2 linked regions of the Methylomagnum ishizawai genome follow. The protein of the gene in region 1 interacts with the protein of each later gene in a pairwise test. Links are inferred from orthologs where the notes say so. Each region holds a gene or a part of one and is shown in the gene's direction. Other genes may lie near its edges. The genes, in order: panC and B9N93_RS09465.

Region 1 (11,627 bases):
CGCCGACGACATTCCGGGGCTTGTGAATTTCGCCAAGGCCAAGGGCATCGATCTGGCCATCGTCGGGCCGGAAGTGCCCTTGGTGTTGGGCATCGTCGATGCGTTCCAGGCCCAAGGGCTCAAATGCTTCGGCCCGACCCGCGCCGCCGCCCAACTCGAAGGTTCCAAGGCTTTCTGCAAGGATTTCCTGGCCCGCCACCGGATTCCCACCGCCGCCTACGCCACCTTCACCGAGGTCGAACCGGCCCTGGCCTATCTCCGCCAGCAGGGCGCGCCCATCGTGGTCAAGGCCGACGGCCTCGCGGCGGGCAAAGGCGTGGTCGTGGCCCAGACCGAGGCCGAGGCCGAGGCGGCGGTGCGCGATATGCTGGCGGGCGATGCCTTCGGCGCGGCCGGGCGGCGGGTGGTGATCGAGGAATTCCTGCCGGGGGAAGAAGCCAGCTTCATCGTGATCGCCGATGGCATCCACGCCCTGCCGATGGCTTCGTCCCAAGACCACAAGGCCCGCGACGATGGCGACCTCGGTCCCAATACCGGCGGCATGGGGGCGTATTCGCCCGCGCCGGTGGTGACGCCGGCCATCCACCGCCGGGTGATGGACGAGGTGATCATGCCGACCTTGCTCGGCATGGCCACCGATGGCCTGCCCTATACCGGCTTCCTCTACGCCGGATTGATGATCGGCCCGGATGGTGCGCCCAAGGTGCTGGAATTCAATTGCCGCTTTGGCGACCCCGAAACCCAGCCCATCATGCTGCGCCTCAAGAGCGATTTGCCCAGCCTGTGCCTCGCGGCGCTCGATGGGTGTTTGGACAAGGTCGAATGCGTGTGGGACCCGCGCCCGGCCTTGGGCGTGGTGCTGGCGGCGGACGGTTATCCCGGCGATTATGCCAAGGGCGAGGTCGTCCAAGGGTTGCCACCGGCGGGCGGGACCGAAACCAAGGTGTTCCACGCCGGTACCCGGTTGCAGAGTGGGCAGGTGGTGACGGCGGGCGGGCGGGTGCTATGCGTGTGCGCCCTGGGCGGCACGGTGGCGGAGGCCCAGCGCAAGGCTTACGAGGGTTTGGACGGCATCCATTGGGACGGGGTCTATTACCGCAAGGATATTGGCCACCGCGCCATCGCCAGGGGATAGGCGCGGATTCTACTTGGCTTTGGCCGCCGTGGTCGGCGGCGGATTCAGGGGCAGGTTCACCACGTAGGGATAACCGTCCATCTCCAAGCCCAGGCGCAGGAGATTGGCGCTGCGGGCTTCGTCCTGGCCGGGGAAGAACAAATAGCCCTGGGCCAATTCTCCCGGTTGTAGACGCTGGTTGCGTAGGGATTTGCCGTTCAAGTCTTGGCGGATGCGGTTTTGCAGGGCCTGGCCATCGCCGCCGCCCAGGAACGCCCCCGCACCCGCGCCCACCCCGGTGGTGTTGAGCATCGGCCCGTAGCCGTTTTGGAGGATCAAGCCGATGGCGAAACCGCTGAGCGCCGCCGTGGCCCCGCCCCACAGGACCGAGAGGGCTCCACCCTTCAAGGCTTCCCCCGTGCCCACCGCCGCCACCACCCGGCTTTGCGCCTGTTCGGCGGTCAGCAAAGGCCAGGCCATGCCCTGCCGGTCGATGAGGAAGGTCTGCTGCGGATTGATCTTGATGACATCGCGGCCCCGGTTGTCGATCACCAGCCGCACCGGCAGCAGTCCCGCGCCCCGGATATCGAAGCCGAACGCCTGTTCCGCCTCCTTGGGTTCGGGATAGGCCCGCGCCGCCATCTGGGCACCCTCGACCTCGACGCTGTTGGGGCTGAAGCCGGGCAGAGGCACGGGCGGAATCTTCTGGTGATAGGTCGAGCAGGCGAGCATCCCGGTCAGGAGCAGGACGATGGCGAGGCGGGCCGGGGTCTGGCCGGTCCGGGGCGGGCGGTGCGCGTTCATGGGTTGCTCTGGATCGTGCAGGGGAGGAGCATAAGCATAACCCCGATTCGGCTTATAATTCCGTCCATTCCATCCGTTCCCCAATCCCTGGTCCAGCATGAGCATAGGAAACGATCCCGCCTTTCCAGCCCCGACCCCCGCCCAGCAAGCTTTGCAACGCCTACGCCAATTCGTCGCCACCCAGGTCGTCGGCCAGGACCGGTTGATCGAGCGGATGCTGGTCGCCCTCCTGGCCGATGGCCATATCCTGGTCGAGGGTGCGCCGGGGCTGGCCAAGACCCGCGCCATCAATGTGTTGAGCCGGGGCATCGAGGGCGATTTCCACCGGGTGCAGTTCACACCCGACTTATTGCCCGCCGACCTCACCGGCACCGAAATCTACCGGCCCCAGGACGGCAGCTTCCATTTCCAGCAGGGACCGCTGTTCCATAACCTAGTGCTGGCCGACGAGATCAACCGCTCGCCCGCCAAGGTGCAATCGGCCCTGCTGGAGGCCATGGCCGAACGCCAGATCACCGTGGGCCGGGTGACGTATCAGCTGCCGGAGTTGTTCCTGGTGATGGCGACCCAGAACCCTATCGAGCAGGAAGGTACCTATCCTTTGCCCGAGGCCCAGCTCGACCGTTTCATGCTCTACGTCCGCATCGGCTACCCGGAAGCCCAGCACGAGCGCGAAATCCTGAGGCTGGTGCGCGGCGAGGCCAAGCGCACCGGCGCGGTCCGGTCCCCGGCGTTCGAGCCGGTCGGCCAGGCGGTGTTGTTCCAGGCCCGCGAGGAAGTCCTCGGGGTTTATATGGCCGAGCCTTTGGAACACTATCTGCTGCAATTGGTCCTCGCGACCCGCGAACCCGGTGCCTACGGCGCGGATTTCGCCCGTTGGCTGCAATACGGGGCCAGCCCCCGCGCCACCATCGCCCTGGATCGGTGCGCCCGCGCCCGCGCTTGGCTCGATGGCCGGGATTTCGTGACGCCCGAGGATATCCAAGGCATCGCGCCCGATGTGTTGCGCCACCGCCTGATCATGGCCTATGAGGCCGAGGCGGAGGGCGTCACCGCCGACCGTTTGATCGGGGAACTGCTGCGCCATGTCGCCGTGCCTTGAACCGCAAGGCGGCTGGGGCTGGTTCCGTCACGGATGCGGGGTCGGCGGCGTTTTTCCGTTGATGGCGGCGATATAATCCAAGGATATTGTAGTGGCCCAGGGACAAGCGGACGGCAGTCCAAGGGCGAAGTTGATTCCAGAGGTTCTCATGCAGGCATACCAGGAAGCATTCATCCAATACGCGATCCAGTGCGGGGTGTTGCGCTTCGGCGACTTCACCCTCAAATCGGGGCGGCGCAGCCCTTATTTCTTCAATACCGGCCTGTTCGACAGCGGGGCGCGGCTGGCCCAACTGGGCCGGTTCTACGCCGAAACCCTGCTGGACCGGGGCATCCAGGCCGACGTGCTGTACGGCCCGGCCTATAAGGGCATCCCTTTGGCCTGTGCCACCGCCATCGCCTTGGCCGGGGCCACCGGCGCGGAAGTGCCCTTCGCTTTCAACCGCAAGGAAGCCAAGGACCATGGCGAGGGCGGCGCCTTGGTCGGCGCGCCGTTGCGGGGTTCGGTGTTGATCCTGGACGATGTGATCACGGCGGGGACGTCGGTGCGGGAATCGGTGGACATCATCCGCGCCGCCGGGGCCACGCCTTCCGGCGTCCTGATCTCGCTGGACCGCCAGGAGAAGGGCCGGGGCGAACTGTCGGCGGTGCAGGAGGTCGTCGAGCAATATGGCATCCCGGTCCACGCCATCATCGGACTGGGCGATATCGTGGACTATCTGGCCCAGGCCGGGCAGGCGGTCGAACTCGAAGCCATACGCCGTTACCGCGCCGAATTCGGTTCGTTATGAGCCGTTCTCGCCATTGGGTGTGGGTCTTATGGTTGGCCTGGGCGGTGCCCATGGCCGGGATGGGCGCGCCACCCGGTAGCAAGCCTACCCCGTCTACCTCGTCTACGCCGACCTACCGCTGGGTGGACGAACAGGGCGATGTCCACTATTCCGACCAGGTACCGCCCGAAGAGGTCAAGCAGCGCCGCACCAAGCTCGACGCCCAGGGCCGCGAGGTGGGTGTGGTCGAGGCCGCCAAGACCCCGGAGCAATTGCGCCGCGAGCAGCAACTCCGGCAGTTGCGGACCCAGCAGGATAAAATCCTGGCCGAGCAGCGCGACCGCGACCTGTCCTTGCTCAGGACCTACCGCAGCGAACAGGAAATGTACCGGGCCTTGCAGAGTAAGCTTGATACTCTCGACGGTCTGGTCAAGATCAACGAGACCAACCGCCAACGCCAGCAAGACCTGCTCCGCGGCCACGAGCAACGCGCCGCCGACCTGGAGCGGCAAGGGCAGCCCGTGCCCCAGACCTTGCGCGACAACATCGCCGCCACCCGCCGCCAATTGGCCGAGTTCGGCGAACACATCCGCCGCCTCGAAGCCGACAAGCGCGAGATCACCGAGCGCTTCGCCAAGGACATCGCCCGCTACCGCGCCATCGCCGCCCAGCAGAAGGACTCTTCCGCCGAGGCGCTCGGGGCGGGGCTGTTCGATTTCGGCGGCACTTCCAAACAGGACAACCAGGAGATCGTGATCAGCGCCATCCCCTGCGCCATCGGGCCGATGTGCAACCGGGCCTGGGGGCTCGCCAAGCAATATGTGTTGAAGTCCGGCGGGATGGACGCCCTCTCGCTGGAAACCGAGCGCATCCTGCAAACCGCCCCGCCCGCGAACGACGACCAATTCGGCCTGACCGTCACCCGCATCGCCGGCAGGACCGAGGATATCCTGTTCCTCGATGTGCGTTGTCGGCCTTCCTCGGTGGGGGAGGCGCTGTGCGCCGGGGCCAGGGTGCGGGAGGTCCGGTTGGGTTTCAAGCCGTATATCGAGGCGGGGCTGGCGGGTGGCGGTTCCGCATCCGTTCCCCGTTGAAACCGCTATCCTTTCCGGGCTCCGTCGCGGTGGGCACGAGACATTATTAACCAATAGTGCTAGGAGTCTGTCGGACTTCCAAGCGCGAAGCGCTTCGCTTGTACACGAATATTTGGCGACTCATCGAATTCGAATGATCGAAAATTCATGTAGAAGCGCCCAAATTGACCACAAAATGGTCAATTCGGTCTTTTTATTGGAAAGTTTGACAGACTACTAGTCAATTTAATGCTACACAATACCTGACGACCGTCGTGGGAAGCTTTCCCAACCGTTGCCCGACCTACACAATCACCGCAGAGGTCTTTCCAACGGCTGCGTGATTTTCCAAAATCGTCGGGGCAACCCTCGCGGAAACCTTCCCCGTAGCCGCATAGCCCACCACCCACCTTGACAGCCCCCCCGCCGCCCACAAGAATCCCCCGCCAACCCTCCAACCCCAACGGATTCCCAACCCCATGACCACCCTCAGCAAATCGCTCCAAGCCCTGCGCGACATCGTTGATTCGGGCCGTCCACTGGCCTACGTCAAAACCTCCGAGGAACAGCGCATCTCCAACCTCCTGGCCGCAGCCGCCAACAGTTTCTTCGCCGCGCCCGTGCCACTGTGGAGTTGGAGCCTCACCGAAGGCATGAAACAAGCCGACGGCAGCCGCGCCGAAGCCGCCAGCGCCCGCGCCGCCTTGGATTTCATCGCGGAACACCCTGGTCCGGCCCTGTTTCACCTCAAGGATTTCCACGAGCCGATGCGCGATTCCGCCGACATCCGCCGCCGCCTGCGCGATTTGTACGCGGGCTGCTTCGACCAGGGCAAGTTCGTGTTCATCACCTCGCCCGTGCAATTCCTGCCGCCGGAACTCGACCGCGATTTCGCCTACCTCGAACTGGGCGTGCCGGACTTACCGGAACTGGAAACCTTCCTACACAGCGAAACCGCCCTCCTCCAGGCCGCCGGTTATACCCTCGACGAGGACGAGGCCACCCAAACCCTCATCCTCCGCGCCCTGCAAGGCTTGACCCTGGACGAAGCCCGCCACGCCCTGCGCCGCGCCCTCGCGGGCGGCAAGCACCTGGGCCGCGATGCCCTGCCCGCGCTCTACCAGGAAAAACGCCAGTTGGTGAACCGCAGTGGCATGATCCAGTTCATCGCCGAGGGCGACAACATCGGCCATATCGGCGGCTTGGAGATCATGAAGCAATGGCTGATCGAACGTCGCCGCCTGTTCCAGCAGCGCGACAAACTGGGCGCGGATATCGTGCCCAAGGGTATTTTGGTGATGGGGATTTCCGGTTGCGGCAAAAGCCTCTCGGTCAAGGCTATCGCCAATTGCTTCGAGCTGCCGCTGTACCGCATCGACATGGGCGAAATCTTCTCGGGCCGCCATGGTTCCCCGGAAAGCGCCTTCGCCCGCGCCTGCCGGATGCTGGAAGGGATTTCGCCCGCCGTGGTCTGGTTCGACGAGATCGAGATGGGCATCACCTCCACCGAATCGGCGGGCGAACAAGGCCGCATCTTCGCCTTCTTCCTGACCTGGATGCAGGAAAAGACCAAGGGGCTGTTCGTCGCCGCCACCGCCAATCGCATCGACCTGCTGCCTGCCGAGATGATCCGCAAGGGCCGCTTCGACGAGGTGTTCTTCGTGGATTTGCCGCTGGACGACGAGCGGGTCGATATTTTCCGCATCCATCTGGAACGCCGCGGCATCGACGCCAGCGGCTTCAACCTGGAACGGCTCAAGCGCTTCACCAAGGGCTGGACCGGGGCCGAGGTCGAGCAATGCGTGGTGTCGGCCCTCACCACGGCGCGGTTGGAGGAGCGCGAACTCAACGAGGACGACCTGATGTACGCCACCGGCAATATCGTCCCCTTGTCGAAAACCATGAAGGAGCAGGTGGACCATATCCGCAACTGGGCGCGGGACCGGGCCTTGAAGGCCTCGCCGTCCGAATTCGCGACCTAAGCCCGCACCCTCGCCGAAACCGAGCCATCCAAGATGAAAACCGCCCACGCCATCCCCGAATTGCGCCACAGCGTCCGCCTCTGGCGCGAACAAAGCCTTTCCGTGGCCTTCGTGCCCACCATGGGCAACCTGCACGCCGGCCATATCCATCTGGTCGAGGAAGCCAAGCAACTGGCCGACCGGGTGGTCGTCAGCATCTTCGTCAATCCCAGCCAGTTCGGCCCCGGCGAGGATTTCGCGGCCTATCCCCGCACGCCGGAAGCCGACAGCGCCCAACTCGTCGCCGTCGGCACCGATCTCTTATTCCTGCCGCCCGTGGCCGAAATCTACCCCGCCGACCCGGCCCGGATGACCTACGTGGATGTGCCGGGTTTGTCCGACGATTTATGCGGCCAGTTCAGGCCCGGCCATTTCCGGGGCGTCGCCACCGTGGTTCTCAAGCTGTTGAACCAGGTGCGGCCCGATGTGGCGCTGTTCGGCGCGAAGGATTACCAGCAATTGACGGTGATCCGCCGCATGGTGGCGGATTTGGATGTGCCGGTACGCATCCAGGGCGTGCCCACGGTACGGGAGGAAAATGGCTTGGCGCTGAGTTCGCGCAATGGCTATCTATCGGCGGAGGAAAAGGCGCGGGCGGCTTCGATCTATGCCCAGTTATGCGCGGCGGCGGCGGAACTGCGCGGCGGCGCGCGCGATTACGCCAGGATCGAGCGGGAGCGGGCGGAAGCCCTGCGGCACCAGGGCTTCGTGCCCGATTATTTCGCCATCCGCCGCCAGGACGATCTGGCCCGGCCTGGGCCGGGGGAAACCCGGTGGGTCGTCCTGACCGCCGCACGGCTGGGGAAGGCGCGCTTGATCGATAATCTCCAGGTGGAGCTATAAGCCTCAAACATCCGGGCCGGGATGCTTGGCCTGGGCCGCCCGCGTCTCGGCCTCCATGAGACCGGCGGCATAATAAAATCCATGCGAGACGGCCAGATAGGCCATGGCCATCACGAAGGCATCCGACACCGGCAGGTTGTTGACCATCCCATAGAACTTGGCCCCCACCGCCGTGGCGAAAAAGGTATAGGCCATAATCAAAGCCTCGATGCGGCTGCCCTTCAAATAGCGGAAATACCACAGCCCCAATTGGCTGAATACCAGATAGCCGATGACGACCAGGAAGTTATTAAGCAAGGGGCCATACATGCCGTCGTCGTCGGGCACGATGAAATCGGGATGGTTGATCACGGCGATACCGCCCAGGATCGATAACCAGACGGCGAAGTGAAAGTTGAAACTGACGAGTTTTTGGATATTCATGTGGGCGGGCCTAGACGATGGGTTTCAAGGGGATTCCGGCAGGCGGGATGGGCCGGTGCCCGGCGGTTCCGGGGGGAACGCGCCGCGCTCATTCGAGACAGCGGGACGGGGATAAGTTCCGGGTAGGGACCGGTGGAATTCCTGGGTATCACGAGGGCCGGGGCCGGTTGGAACTTTCTCCGGCGGAAGGGGGTCATAGGGCCATTCAGGCACGACGCGAACTACTCACCTCCTCTCTTTGGGTAGTTTTCTCAATCCCGGTTCCCCCCAACCGGGAACTCCAAGACTCCGAAGCATTTTCCCCTTTTTTGCTTCGGAGTTTTTTTTGCCCGGCGATCCCTCAAAGCCCGCCGTCCGGCACCGCGCCCGGCCCGCATTCGAACCAGCGGTCCAACACGGCATGGGCCTCCTCCACACCGACCCGCTTGAGGGCGGAGAACAATTGCAGGCCGATGTCCGGGCCTTGCCATCCGGCCAACTCCCGCCTGACCTTGTGCAGGGTATCGAGGGCCGCGCCCCGACTGAGCTTGTCGGCCTTGGTCAGGGCGATATGCAGGGATAGGCGGTAATGGGCGCACCATTCGATCATGCGCCAATCGAAATCGGTCAAGGGACGGCGGATGTCCATCACCAAAAAAACCCCGCGCAGGGCTTGGCGCTGGCTCAGATAGTTCTCTATCATCGCCCCCCATGTTTTGCGCATGGCCTCGGGCACCTCGGCGTAGCCGTAGCCCGGCAGATCGACCAGGCGCCGGTCCGCGTCGAGTTGGAAGAAATTGAGCAGTTGGGTCCGGCCCGGCGTCTTGCTGACCCTGGCGAGGGATTTCTGTTGGGTGATCAGGTTGATGGCGCTGGACTTCCCGGCGTTGGACCGGCCCGCGAACGCGACCTCCAAGCCTTGGTCGGGAGGGGCGTTGCTCAGCTTCGAGGCGCTCGCCAGGAAACTGGCGGAATGATAAATGGATTTCACGATAGGCCGTTGGGGAAATAATTGACTTTTGTAGTTTACCCGTATTTGATTGCGGGTTTGAAGCGGACCACGCCCATTGGGTTTTTCAGCGCCACGCCGCCACCGGGACCATGCCCCAAGCCACCGCCCCGGACGGCCCGTTTACATTCATATCAATAACATCCGGCTATCAGCGAGGTATCGGGAATGGGAAAACTAAGGTTTTGGATGGGTCTGTTACTGGCGGGCGGCGTCGCCCTCGCCCATGCCCAAGGCAATCCCGCCGCCGGCAAGGAAAAAGCCATGGTCTGCGCCGGCTGCCATGGCGAGGACGGCAATAGCAGCGCCCCGATTTTCCCCAAGATCGCGGGCCAGCACGCCGCCTACATCGCCAAGCAACTCCACGATTTCAAATCCCAGAAGCGCGGCGACCCCACCATGGGCGCCTTGGCCGAACCCCTCACCGGCCAGGATATCGACGATCTCGCGGCCTATTACAGCCAGCAGAAGATCACCATCGAGAAGACGGAAGCCAACGCCCTCGGCGAAACCATCTACCGCACCGGCAACCTCAAGACCGGCGTCCCGGCCTGCACCGGCTGCCACGGCTTCGGCGGCAACGGCAATCCGGGCGCGGTGTTCCCCCAGCTCAACGGGCAGTACGCCGCCTATGTCGAAAAGACCCTCCGGGATTTCAAGGCCGGGGAACGCGGCAACGATATGAACGGCATGATGCGCGCCCTGGCGGCCCGGATGAACGAGGCGGAAATCAAGGCGGTGGCGGACTACATTTCCAGCCTCCAATAATCCACGCTTCCCATAACACTCCCTGTATTTTTGACGAGGTATCATGATGAAACTGCTGTTCGGGTTCATGGCGGGCTGGCTGTTGCTATCCGCGCCGGTTTTCGCCGAGGAGTTCAAAGCCGGCACCGACTACGACACAATCAACCCGGCCCAACCCACTTCCGATCCCAGCAAGGTCGAGGTGATGGAATTCTTCTGGTATGGCTGTCCGCATTGCTACCACTTCGAGCCCGACCTGAACAACTGGATCAGGAGCAAACCGCAGAACGTGGTGTTCATCCGCCAACCGGCAGTGTTCAACGAACATTGGCGCAACCACGCCAAGGCGTTCTTCACCGCCGAGGCCTTGGGCGTGGTGGAGAAGGTCCATAGCGATTTCTTCGACGCCATCCAGAACAAGCACCAGACCCTGGAATCGGAGAAGGACCTGGGCAAGTTCTTCGCCGCCCACGGCGTGAAGGAGGACGACTTCAAAGCGGCCTTCAAGTCCTTCGCGGTGGATTCCAAACTGCGCCAGGCCGAGGGCATGGCCGCCCGCTACGGCGTCACCGGCACGCCCAGCATCGTAGTGAACGGCAAATATCTGGTCGGTCCCGCCAAGGCCAAAAGCTTCGCCCGCATGATCGAAATCACCAACGCGCTCATCAAGAAGGAAACCGAGGCCAAGCCCCCGGTGGCGGAAGCCCATGGCGCCCCGCCGATTCCCGAAGCACCGGCCCTGAAAGCGGCCCATTAGGCCACCGCCCAGGGTATGGACCCCACAGGACCGCCGCTCCCAGGCGGCGGATCCGCGTCCGGGGAACGCGCAACCCACGCAGACCCCAGCCCATGACATCCGTGCCCGACCGCCCGCGCCGCCTGAAACTGGCGAGTTTCAACATCCAGACCGGCATTAGCACTTCGAGCTACCGCGACTACCTCACCGGGGGCTGGCGACACATCCTGCCCTCGCGGAAACGCCTGCCCAACCTCAACCGCATCGCCCAACTCCTCAAACCCTTCGACCTGGTGGGCCTACAGGAAGTGGACGGCGGCGGCGCCCGCAGCCACAACATCGTGCAAGCCGAATATCTGGCCGAACACGCGGGCTTCCCTTATTGGCATAACCAGGTCAACCGCCGTTTCGGCAATATCGCCCTGCATAGCAACGGCCTGCTGAGCCGCCTGAAGCCGGATACCGTCCACGATTACAAACTGCCGGGCTTGCCGGGGCGGGGCGCGTTGTTGGCACGGTTCGGCCAATCGGGCGAGGATGCCTTGTATGTTGGCGTGCTGCATCTGTCCCTGGCGCAACGGACCCGGCTTCGGCAACTGGCCTTCGTCGGCGAGTTGATCCACGACCTGCCCTATGTGGTGCTAATGGGGGATTTCAATTGCGAACCCGATTCCCCGGAATTGAACCTCCTGTTCCAGACCACCCGGCTGTGCGATCCCGCCTGCCAGATCAGCACCTTCCCGAGTTGGCGTCCGCACCGGATGCTGGACCACATCCTGGTCACGCCCGAATTGAAGGTGGAAAAGGTCCGGGCGCTGAATTTCACCTGCTCGGACCATTTGCCAGTCGCGATGGAAATCGCCCTGCCGAGGCATTTACCGATCGGCGGCTGAAGCGCATCGGGAGGGTCAACCCGTATGCGCCCGGCCCGCGCAATCCCCAAGGCATAAAAAAAGGGCAGGATATGAATCCTGCCCTGGCGACTTTCTGGAACCACCCCGCGGGGG
Region 2 (11,697 bases), 1.5 Mb from region 1 along the record:
TTCTACGCCATGGCCGGGGACGGGCTGTTGTTCCGCCCGCTGGCCGAATTGCACCCGACGCGGCATACCCCGGCCAAGGCGCTCATCGTCCAGGGAATATTGGCTTCGGGGCTGGTCTTGCTGCTGGGCGGGGATAACGCGGCGTTCGAGCGGATGCTGGATTACGCGCTGTTCGGCACCTGGGGGTTCTACGGCATCACGGTGCTGGCGGTGATCGCCCTGCGCCACCGCCATCCCGACCTGCCCCGGCCTTATCTCACCCTGGGCTATCCCTGGATTCCCCTGGTGTTCGCCGGGGTCGCTCTGCTGTTCTGCATCAGCATCGCGCTACGGAGGCCGGTGGAAACAGGCATAGGGCTGGCTCTGCTGGCGGCGGGATTGCCGTTTTATGCATACCGGCGGAAGCGCATATAACCCTTTCACAAAAGACTTGCATGCCTATTAAGCTTCGGTTCCGGGCATCATATAATTCAAACCGGTACCGGGCCATCAATCTTCTGTTTCATATATCCGGTCGCGACATATTTCCTTATCACCAGGAATCCCTCCCTATGAAATACCTCATTCCACTCGCCTGCGCGGCGTTACTCCAAGCCACCCTACCCACCACCGCCCAGGCCGGTTTGATTTTCACCATGCAGGAAGCTGGCTCCGATGTCGTCGCCACGGGCAGTGGCAGCGCCGATATTACGGGCTTAACTGCCGTTGCCGCGTCTACTTCCAGTTTAGTTTGGGGCCTATTTCCCTTAGGCAGCGGCTCTAGCGTCCTGACTGTCGGCCCAACGACCAGGGCAATCGCATCAAGCAAGTGTTTGAATTCCGAGGATATGTTGGCGGTACTCGTCGTTCCATCCGGCCAGCAACCGCCGGTTCTTGATGCCGGCCTTGGTGGTTTTGTCCTGGCGGAGCAGGTTGAGGGCGATGCGGCGCAGGATGGAGAAGTTCTCCGCCGAGTTGCCCTCGCGCATCCGGGCCTGGTCCTCGCCGAAGGCAATATCCAAAGACCAGTGCAGGCCATTCTCCACGCCCCAGTGTCCCCGCACGATTTCGCCCATACGGGCGGCGTCCACGCTCAGCGAACTGATGTAATACCTCCGCTCGCGGCTGGTGGTCCCGCCCACCTCGCGGATGGCCTCGACCATGGCGAGCGTCCTGACCCCCGGCCAGTCGGCGCGGTCCACCCGTCCGTCCACATCCTCTGCGACCACGCAGCGGCGGGTTTCGATCCGGCCATGGTCCTTCTCCACCCATTCGGCGTGGGTGTGGGGCCTGCCTTCCCAACCGTCGCGCCCGCCCTCGTCGAAGAAGCCGTCCAGGGCCGCCGCGAGGCCGGGCTGGTTGTTCTTCACGCTCAGCACGTAGTCGGCCTCCTGCCCCACGATCTTCGCGGCGATGGCCTTCTGGCAGCCCATGGCGTCGAGGGTCACGACGCAGCCCCTGAGCAGCAGGGCGTCCAGCAACTCCGGGATGGCCGTGATCTCGTTCGACTTCTCCGCCGTCCTCACCTGCCCCAACGCCAGCCCAAGCCCATGGGCATACGCCGACACCAAGTGCAGCGCCTTCCCGCCCGCCGACTTCGACCGCTTGGCCGTCTTGCCGTCGATGGCCACTTGCAGCCCCGCCAGCGCCCCGCACACCCCGCCCATCCAGGCGATGAACCGCTCCTCGAATCCCGCCGCGTCCAGCAGCGCGAACACCCGTCCGAACGTGTCGTGCGAGGCCACCCCGTTCTCGAACGGCAGGAACCGCCGCAGCCACGGCAGCTTGGCCCGGCCCCACAACGCCACCGCCGCCCAGCCGTCCGCTCCGCTCAATACCGCGCAGACCGCCACCAGCAGCAACTCCTTCAAATCATGTCGGGATTGGCGGGTGCGCGGGTCTTCCAGGTCGGCGAAATGCTCCAGCAGCGGCTTCTTCTCGGCGGTTTCCATCGGGGCTCCTTGTCCAAGGCAAAGACCCGCCATCAACCACTTATGGCCCTATGCTGTCAAGCTTTCCTTCGTGCGATTGCCCTGGCCCAACGACCAACCACCCAGTCGATTTCTATACCGTAAGCGGTGCGGCAAATTTCGGCACGGGTAGCAAAATCTTCGCGGACACTGGCACGGGTGACATCCTTGCCATTATCGCCAACTTCGGATTGTATGTACCCCGTGGCTATGTCTCGGGCACCGCGCTTTCGGGCTCTGCGACTTGGCTGAATCAAAGCTTTACAAGCCTCGGCGCTAAGTACAGGACAAAAACCTAACTGCTTGATTGCCAAAGGCGTAAACTATCCGGCTTTTACCTCCGATGGCTGACCCTCATCAAGACCTCAAGGCCGTCCTGTCCGAGCACCTGCCGTGGCACGGGGCCCGGATCGGCTTCCTCGCGCATTTCCTGCTGGCCCTGCTCAAGGTGCGCAGCGTCAACCTGGCGGAACTCGCCACCGGCTTCGGCGGTCCGGCCAAGGTGGAGTCCCACTACAAGCGGCTCCAGCGCTTCTTCCGCGCGTTCGAGTTGGACCAGGACGTCCTCGCCCGCCTGTTGGTGCGGCTGGTCCCGGTCGGCGACGGCCCCTGGCGGCTGACCCTGGACCGCACGAACTGGAAGTTCGGCCTGGCCGAGATCAACTTCCTGGTCCTGGGGATCGCCCACCGGGGGATGGCCGTGCCGGTGTTCTGGAGCGTCCTCGGCAAAGCGGGGAACTCCGACACCGCCGAGCGCATCGCGTTGATGGAGCGCTTCCTGAAGGTCTTCGGCACCGCCCGGATCGCCGCCCTGCTGGCCGACCGCGAGTTCATCGGCGAGGACTGGTTCCGCTGGCTGCAACAGAAGGGCATTCCCTTCCACCAGCGCCTCAAGCGCGACACCCGCGTTCCCAACAGTTGGAACCGGATGATGCGCTTGGACCAATTGTTCGGCTCGCTCCGGCCCGGCGAGACCCACCGCCTGGTCGGGCGCCGTCCGGTGTGGGGCTGCTTCGTCCACCTCTCCGCCCTGCGCCTCGACGACGGCGGCTTCCTGTTCATCGCCTCCTCCGGCACCCCACAGGCCGGGGCCATCGACGCCTACGCCGACCGCTGGCAAGTGGAAACCCTGTTCGGCGCTTTGAAATCCAGGGGCTTCAACTTGGAGGATACCCACCTCACCGACCCCAAGCGCCTCGCCAAGCTCATGGGCCTGCTTGCCCTGGCCTTCGCCTGGCCCTACCGCACCGGCGAACTGCTCCACGACGGCCCCAGCCCCGTCCGTCAAAAAAAACGCTGTCGCGCCCCCTCAAGTCCCTCTTCCGCCACGGACTCGACTTCCTTCGCAACACCGTCCTGAACCCAACCGAGAAGTCCGATGAGTTCGCCTGGGCATTGCGGGTTTTGTCCTGTACATAGGCCTCGGCGTTACGCCCGGAACCTACACCTGGACCTGGGGCAGCGGTGGCCACGCCGATTCGGCCACACTGATCATCGGCAGCGTGCCCGAACCCGGCACGCTGGCCCTGGGACTCGCCGCCGCGCTGGCCTACCGGGCGGGCGGACGGCGCAAACCGCACATGGCGTTGGCGGCGGCCTAAACACGGCCCTCCCCCCAGGACGTCCACCGGCACGCCGCGCCCCAGAACTTCCCTCTCCTCCGCCGGTCACATGCATCGGACCGGGCTCCCCGGTCGCGCCAGTTCCACCATACCCACTACACCACCCACAGAGAGGAGATAGCCATGATCGGCGGCATCGTCGCGATAGTCATCGCATACGGGTTCTACCGCGCCGCGGAAACCCGCGGCCTTCCCAATTTCCAATGGGCCGTGGCCGGCACCCTCGCCTATTACCTGCCTAATTTCATCTGGTCGCTGGCCGTGGCCAAGCCCTGGGTCAATTCCCTGCACGCGGCCAACAACGCCGGGATGGCCGGGATCGCCAACCTCTCGTCGGTCTTGATCGGGCTGGCCGTGGCGCTCGTGGTTTATAAGTTCTTGCTGCCGAGAGCGCCCTTGGCGCAATAGGCCGCACCGGCCCCCATAAAAAAACGGGCGGCGGGTTTTTCAACCCGCCGCCCGTTTTTTGTGGGCCTTGGAGCCGGACGCCTTACAGCGCGGCGGCGTTCTCGCTCAGGTAGGCGGCGACGCCCGCGGCGTCGGCGTTCATGCCCTTCTTGCCCTTGTTCCAGCCGGCCGGGCAGACTTCGCCGTGTTCTTCGTGGAACTGGAGCGCGTCCACCATGCGGATCAGCTCGTCCATGTTGCGGCCCAGCGGCAGGTCGTTCACGACCTGGTGGCGGACCTTGCCCGACTTGTCGATCAGGAAGGTGCCACGGTAGGCCACCGCCGCGCCTTCGACTTCCACGTCATAGGCCTTGGCGATGGCGTGGCTGACGTCGGCGATCATGGTGTAGCGGACCGGGCCGATGCCACCCTTGTCCACCGGGGTGTTGCGCCACGCGGCGTGGGTGAACTGGGAATCCACCGAAACCGCCAGCACTTCGACGCCACGGCTGGTGAGTTCGTCCAGGCGGTGGTCGAGGGCGACCAGCTCGGTCGGGCAGACGAAGGTGAAGTCCAGGGGATAGAACACCACGGCCACATACTTGCCCTGGGTTTCGGCGGAGAAGGTGTAGCTGTCCTTGATGCTGCCATCGCCCAGCACGGCCGCGGCGGTGAAATCGGGGGCGGGTTTACCGACGAGTACGCTCATCTGAAAATCTCCTTAACGGTCTTGTCATTGGGGTTCGGGGACGGCCCCGCCGGGATTTCCGGGCGGGCGGCCCCCAGGTCGAATGCATTGCGCGTCCGAATTCTACACGGAAACACTCAGAAATTATCTACCCGCGGCCTGTGGCCCACGCCCGCCCATGACACCGCGCCAGCGGGCATTGGCCCCGGATTCCGGTTCGCCTTGGAGACGCGCCAGGAGGTGCCCGGCCCGGTTGTGCAATTCGATGGCGGGTCCGGCTTCCGGGTCGGCGCGGTCGTCGATCAGCCGGATGGTCCCGATATTGTCCTCTCTGAGATAGAGCGCGAAATTGTCGCCGAGGATTTCGAAACGGCCTTCGCCGTGCCTGATGCGCTGGACCGTGCCCCGGTGCCAACGCTCGAACGCCGTGTGGGAGATGCTGACGACACAGACTATTTCCTGCCGGGCTAGCCGTTCCAGGCGTTCGGAAAACTCCGGCAGGGATAAATCCAGGGTGGACGCTCCTAGGGCGCGATCCCGGACGACAGCGAGCGCGGCCCCGTGCTGGGACTCTTGAGGGGGGGGCGGGGCTTTCGCGGCTGAGATTCTAGGGAGCATCGGACACCTCCTAAGGTGGGGCATTCCCACGCGGGGATGCCTTGGTCTTGATAGGACGCCAAGACTATCGGCGACCCAAGCGAATAAATCCATGGAAAGAAATGTAGTCCGCAATCCGGCGGGCATGATAAAGCCAACCGGGGAAACTACGGTTTTGGTATGGAGCGCGGCGACGAAGCCACCGGGAACCGGATCGGATCGGCGGGATATCCCAGCGGAAACCGGGCTGGACCGGCGGCCGCTGGGCGGGGATAAGGATGGGAATCGGCTCAGGCCGCGCGGGCGGTTTCACGGCGGTGTGCGACCGCATCGGCCAGGATGCCCAGTAAGAGTTCGGTGTCTTCCCAGCCGATGCAGGCGTCGGTGATGCTGACCCCGTAGGCCGGGGCCTTGCCCGGCTCCAGCTTTTGGTTGCCGGGATTGAGGTGGCTTTCCACCATCACCCCGAAAATGCGCCGGTCGCCCGCAGCGATCTGTACGCCCACTTCACGCCCGACTTCCACCTGGCGACGATAGTCCTTCATGCTGTTGGCGTGGCTGAAATCGACCATGACATTGGGCGGCAAGCCCGCCGCCGCCAGCGCCTCGGCGGTGGCCTGCACACTGGCGGCGTCGTAGTTGGGCTGCTTACCGCCCCGCAGGATCACATGGCTGTCCTCGTTGCCGGTGGTGGAGAAAATCGCCGAATGCCCGGCCTTGGTCAGCGACAGGAAATGGTGCGGGCGCATGGCGGCCCCGATGGCGTCGATGGCGACCTTCACCCCACCATCGGTGGCGTTCTTGAAACCCACCGGGCAGGACAGGCCTGAAGCCAGCTCGCGGTGGACCTGGCTCTCGGTAGTGCGCGCCCCGATGGCCCCCCAGGCGATCAGGTCGGACACATATTGCGGGGTGATCAAATCCAGGTATTCGGTGGCGGCGGGCATCCCGAGCTGGTTGACTTCCAGCAACAAGCCACGGGCCAACCGCAAACCCTTGTTGATGTTGAAGCTCTCGTCCAGGTCAGGATCGTTGATGAGCCCCTTCCAACCCACGGTGGTGCGCGGCTTCTCGAAATAGACCCGCATGACGATCACCAGATCGTTCACCAACCGCCGTTTGGCTTCCAGGAGGCGGCGGGCGTAATCCACCGCCGCCTTGGGATCGTGGATGGAGCAAGGACCGATGATGACCAGCAGACGGTCATCCTGGCCCTTGAGTATCCGGTGGATCGCACGCCGGGCCGTGAGGACGGTGGTGGCGGCTTCCTGGTTGATCGGAAACTCCTCGTGGACGTCGTGCGGCGGGAGCACCTCCTTGATCTCGGTGATCCGCAGATCGTCCGTGTTGTACTGGTTGTGGGCAACCGCCACGATATCGGAATGCTGATTCATATTCTTCATCACCGCTGATTAGGCTTGGGAACGCCCGGCAAAAACGCGGGGGCGTACCGTAAAGTCCGGCATTCTAACGTGCCGCCCAAGGGCAGGGCTACCCGCAAGGGGAAAGGGTCCGTCCATGAATACAGGGCCTTAGCCACGCCCCGGCCCGAACGCCCGCTCGAACGCCCAGCGCAACAGGAAAAACAGCGCGGCCATCAGCACCAGCAGCGTCCCGATACCCCCGCCGAAAAAAATCCAGATGCGGGTTTTCATCAGCAAGAACACCGCCACCGCGGTCAACACCAGCAACCACATGAAACCCGTCAGCCTGCGGAACCCCGGGATCTGCGCCGGATCGGCCTGGTTGCGGACCAGGCCCAAAGTGACCGTCATGGACAGCAGGGGCAACAACTCCGACAACACACCGGCCTGCATCAAGCGGCCATGGCCCAAGGTGTCGGCCAAGGCCACCGCCGCCATGATCCCCGGTAGGCAAACCGCGTAGATCAAGCCGGTGTAGGCATAGCGCACCGGGGAAGCGCCCACCCAACCTTTGGGATGCAAACGCCCGGCCAGCCACGCCAAGGCGGGGATGGCACCGAAATAGGCCAACACCGCCACCGGGTTCGCCTCGACCTGGGCGAACAATTCCTGCAAGCTCATAAGATTCTCCGCTGATGAATCCGACCCGACCGTGCGCGACGGGTCCAAGGATTATCCCACAGCCGATACCGGCTTTTTGAACAAGACCTTGCAACGGTTCCGGTCATTCGGGGCCGGGATTCCACGCCCCCCGGTTCCGCTTGACACATCGGCCCCTCGTCCATAGCATTCCCCAGTTTTTTCCGGCCCCAAGCTCGAATCCTGCCAGCCCAGTCGCGGATATTTTTAAATGACCTTATCCACTCCCGCCCCCATGAACGCCACCGCCTCCAATCCGCCCAGCGGGTTCGCCGAAGTCCGCCAATTGGTGGGGGCGGAAACCGCCGCGGTTGACCGGTTGATCCTGCAAGAACTCAGCTCCGACGTGCTGCTGATCAATCAAATCGGCCATTACATCATCAACAGCGGTGGCAAACGCCTCCGGCCCATGTTGCTCTTGCTGGCCGCGAAGGCTTTGGGCTATCCGGGCCAACAACATATCACCCTGGCGGCGGTCATCGAGTTCATCCACACCGCCACCCTGCTGCACGACGATGTGGTCGATGAATCCACCCTGCGCCGGGGCCAGGACACCGCCAACGCCCTCTGGGGGAATTCGGCCAGCGTCCTGGTCGGCGACTACCTCTATTCCCGTTCGTTCGAGTTGATGGTGCGGGCACAGAACCTGCGGGTGATGGACATCCTCTCGCAAACCACCACCTCCATCGCCGAGGGCGAGGTGCTGCAACTGCTGAACTGCAACAACCCCGCCACCACCGAGCAGAAATACCTGGCGGTCATCGCCCGCAAGACCGCCATCCTGTTCAGCGCCGCCGCCCAGCTCGCCGCCGTGCTGAACGCCTCGCCGGAGCCGATAGAGACCGCGCTGCGCGACTATGGCTTACACCTGGGTATCGCCTTCCAATTGATCGACGACGCCTTGGACTATCGGGCCAACCCGGAGGAACTCGGCAAAAACCTGGGCGATGATTTGGCGGACGGCAAGCCCACCCTGCCCTTGATCTATGCCATCGAACACGGCACCGCTGCCCAGAGCGCGGTATTACGCCACGCCATCGAAAACGGCGACCGCGAGGCTTTCCGCGAAGTTTACAAAATCATTGAATCCACCGACGCAATCGCTTATACTTCCCTGCGTGCCAAAGAAGAAGCCAATATCGCGATAACCTCGCTTTCGGTCCTTCCGGCATCCGAATATAAAGAAGCTTTGGAAAGTCTCGCCCGATTCTCAGTCGAGCGTAGTTTCTAAAAATCCAGCGTTTTCGGGGTGTAGCTCAGCCTGGTAGAGCACTGCTTTCGGGAGGCAGGGGCCGGAGGTTCGAATCCTCTCACCCCGACCAATCAAGCCCATTCGTTACGTCCTTCCCGATTTCAACGGACGTAATCCTCTTTCCCCTATTCCCCTTATATAATTCCTTCGCGCACCGCCCGCTCCAGGTCGGTGGCATCATTTCCGATACCCGGTTTCCTCCCCGTTTCCGGCCAGCCCAAAACCCTGGGTTAAATCCCCTATCCCAACCCATAGGCCGAGATTTGGCAAACCCCATGGACGACGAATCGCTCTACGAAGTCGATGAATCGGACCGGGTTATCGGTCCACGGCCACGCGGGGAATTGCACCGCTTGGGACTCAGGCACCGCTCCGTGCATATCCTGGTATTCAACGGGCACGGCGAGCTATTCCTACAGAAGCGCTCCATGACCAAAGATATCAGTCCGGGCCGCTGGGACACTTCCGCCGCCGGGCATGTGGAGTTCGGGGAAAGCTACGCGGACTGCGCCCGGCGCGAACTGGCGGAAGAACTGGGCGTCGCGCCGACGGAAGGACTCCACCCCTTGTTCAAGCTCGCCGCCTCGGCCCAGACCGGCTGGGAATTCGTCCAGGTCTACCACACCCAACACGCGGGCGGTTTCCGGCTGAACCCCGACGAGATCGACGCGGGCCGCTGGTTCGCGCCGACGGCGGTGGACGCCTGGGTGGCGGCGGACGACGGGACGCTCACCGCCGCCTTCCGGCTCATTTGGCGGACCTACCGCGACCCGCCCGCCTAGGCCCGGCCCTCCTCCCGCAACAGGTCCAACAAGGCCGCGAACGCCCGCCGGGTGGAGGCGAAGGCGAACCGTTCGGGATCGACCTCCCCAGGCGCCAACAGCACATAATCCGCCACATCGTCCGCCGCCCGGATGCCACCGATATCCGGGGCTTCGCAGGCGAAAAAAATATCGGTGGTCTTATACGGCACCTGGGCATAGAGATAATCGTTGGGGGCGCTGAGCAAATAGCGGAAGCCGCCCACCGCGATCCCCAATTCCTCCCGGATTTCCCGGCGCAAACCCTCCTCCACGCTCTCGTCGAAATCGACAAAGCCACCGGGCACATCCAGCATCCCCCGCCCCGGCGCCTTGGCCCGCACACACAGGATCAGCCGACCGCCATGGAACACGAACGCCCCGGCGGCGGCGGCGGCGTTGAAAAAGAACAAGAACCCGCACTGGCCGCAACGCAGATGGCGCACCGCCGACACGTCGGGACCGGGCGCGCCGCATCCGGGACAATGGCGGAATTGACTGGCGGGGCTGTTCCGCAAACGCTCCGAATCCATAAAACACCCTCATGTGGAGGCCCGCGCCGGCGGGCCGCGTAGTGGAAAAAACCGTTCGGATGACGGAAGATTCGACCCGCGCCACCCAGAGAGGCACCGCCATGGACCGCGCCGTTTTCTTCATCTCCGACCATACCGGCATCACGGCGGAAGCCCTGGGCCGCAGCCTTCTAAGCCAGTTCCCGGATTTCCGGTTCGAGCGCACCACCCTGCCCTTCGTCGATACCGAGGTCAAACTGCGCGCCGCCTGCCAGCGCATCCAAGCCAGCCAGCGCGACAGCGGGCAAGCGCCCCTGGTGTTCAGCAGCCTCGCCAACGCCGGGCTACGCACCCTGTTGATGGCCAGCGGCGCGGTGGTGTTCGATGTGTTCGAGGGTCATATCGAGCGGCTGGAAACCGCCCTGGGACTCCAATCGGCGCAGGCGGTGGGACGCGCCCATGGATTCCACGCCCAGGGCCGGGAGCGGATCGAGGCGCTGAAATTCGCGCTGGACACCGACGACGGGCTGAGGGCCGATGCCTACGGCGCAGCCGATATCATCCTGGTTGGCGTGTCGCGTTCAGGGAAAACCCCGGCCTGCCTCTATCTCTCCCTGCAATATGGCGTCGCGGCGGCCAATTATCCACTGGCCGAGGAAGAACTGGAACGGGTGGAATTGCCCCGGACCTTGCGGGCATGGCGGGACAAGCTGTTCGGGCTGACGCTGGCCCCGGAACGCCTGCACCTGCTGCGGGAAGAACGCCGGCCCGGCAGCCGCTATGCCGCGCTCCCGCAATGCCGCCGGGAAATCCAAGCCGCCGCGGCCTTGTTCCAAACGGCGGGCATCCCCTGCCTGGATACCTCGAATATGTCGGTGGAGGAAATCGCCACCACCGTCCTGCACCGCTCGGCATTGAAGCGGTTGCGATGGTGAGCTACGGGTCGGGATGCCGCTCCGGGCGCGGCACGGCGACGATCAGCAAAACCGTCGCCGCCACCGCGCAAGCCGCCGAGAACCCGAAGGCCCAGGCCGAGCCGAACGCCTGCGTCAGTCCCCCGAAGATCAAGGAAGCCGGCAGCAACAACAACCCCGTGACCAGGTTGAACCAGCCGAAGGCCGTGCCCACGCCATGGCGCGGCACCATATCGGCCACCAGGGCTTTCTGCGCCCCCTCGGTGGCGGCGAAGAACAGGCCATACATGGCGAACAAGGGCCACAGCCACGCCTTGGACCAACCATCGAAACCCAGCAACAGCAAGATCGCCGAATACACCCACCAGCCCGCGACGATCATGGTTTTGCGCCCCACCCGGTCGGACCAGGCCGAAAACCCCGTGGAACACAGCGCGGCGACCAAGGACACCCCGGCCCACAGCAAAGGCAACTCGGCATCCGGCACCCCCAATTCGCGGGCACGCAACAACAAGAACAAGCTGGACGGGAATCCCAGCGTGAACACGCCCAGCACCAGCAAATAGCGCCGGAACGCCAGCGAGAACGTCCCGATCCGCCAATCGAACGGCACGGCGGGCCGCGCCTCGCGCTCCACATCCTTGAGGCACAGGGTCAGCGCCACCGTCAGCAAGCCCGGCACGGCGGTCCATAGCAACACCTGCCGCAAATCGGCTTTTTGCTCCAACAACCACGCCGCCATCAAGGGACCGGCCACCGCCCCGACATTGTCCATGGCGCGATGGAAGCCAAAGGCCAAACCCCGTTGTCCGGGCGCGGCGGACAAGGCCAGCAAGGCATCGCGCGGCGATGAGCGCAAGCCCTTCCCCATCCGGTCGGCCAAACGGAACCCCATCGCCACCGGCCAGGACTG

The links.
Region 2: the proteins of panC (region 1) and B9N93_RS09465 interact in binary tests that used the Escherichia coli proteins (3 or more experiments, as listed by UniProt). The link is inferred for Methylomagnum ishizawai from one-to-one orthologs.

Annotation. Positions count from the first base shown.
Region 1 is NZ_FXAM01000001.1:632,089-643,715, reverse strand. Bases 6,063-8,801 are described here. They hold panC (pantoate--beta-alanine ligase), read left to right. Parts: upstream 6,063-6,877; coding sequence 6,878-7,726; downstream 7,727-8,801. Other genes in these bases: yihA (ribosome biogenesis GTP-binding protein YihA/YsxC), read right to left, coding at 8,490-8,801; B9N93_RS02770 (hypothetical protein), read right to left, coding at 7,730-8,149; B9N93_RS02780 (AAA family ATPase), read left to right, coding at 6,063-6,844. In the rest of the region: purD (phosphoribosylamine--glycine ligase), read left to right, coding at 1-1,135; B9N93_RS02800 (hypothetical protein), read right to left, coding at 1,145-1,918; B9N93_RS02795 (AAA family ATPase), read left to right, coding at 2,016-3,020; pyrE (orotate phosphoribosyltransferase), read left to right, coding at 3,169-3,810; B9N93_RS02785 (DUF4124 domain-containing protein), read left to right, coding at 3,807-4,883; more of B9N93_RS02780, read left to right, coding at 5,342-6,062; more of yihA, read right to left, coding at 8,802-9,119; B9N93_RS02760 (c-type cytochrome), read left to right, coding at 9,327-9,905; B9N93_RS02755 (thiol:disulfide interchange protein DsbA/DsbL), read left to right, coding at 9,949-10,641; B9N93_RS02750 (endonuclease/exonuclease/phosphatase family protein), read left to right, coding at 10,734-11,513. UniProt on the Escherichia coli protein: Catalyzes the condensation of pantoate with beta-alanine in an ATP-dependent reaction via a pantoyl-adenylate intermediate.
Region 2 is NZ_FXAM01000001.1:2,117,136-2,128,832, reverse strand. Bases 7,778-10,586 are described here. They hold B9N93_RS09465 (NUDIX hydrolase), read left to right. Parts: upstream 7,778-8,833; coding sequence 8,834-9,340; downstream 9,341-10,586. Other genes in these bases: B9N93_RS09455 (pyruvate, water dikinase regulatory protein), read left to right, coding at 9,951-10,586; B9N93_RS09460 (NUDIX hydrolase), read right to left, coding at 9,337-9,891; ispB (octaprenyl diphosphate synthase), read left to right, coding at 7,778-8,537. In the rest of the region: B9N93_RS09515 (APC family permease), read left to right, coding at 1-414; B9N93_RS09510 (ISAs1 family transposase), read right to left, coding at 801-1,931; B9N93_RS09505 (IS4 family transposase), read left to right, coding at 2,293-3,309; B9N93_RS26820 (hypothetical protein), read left to right, coding at 3,452-3,550; B9N93_RS09500 (hypothetical protein), read left to right, coding at 3,695-3,979; B9N93_RS09495 (peroxiredoxin), read right to left, coding at 4,062-4,667; B9N93_RS09490 (hypothetical protein), read right to left, coding at 4,791-5,264; 3-deoxy-7-phosphoheptulonate synthase AroG, read right to left, coding at 5,534-6,637; B9N93_RS09480 (hypothetical protein), read right to left, coding at 6,776-7,288; more of ispB, read left to right, coding at 7,518-7,777; more of B9N93_RS09455, read left to right, coding at 10,587-10,805; B9N93_RS09450 (MFS transporter), read right to left, coding at 10,807-11,697.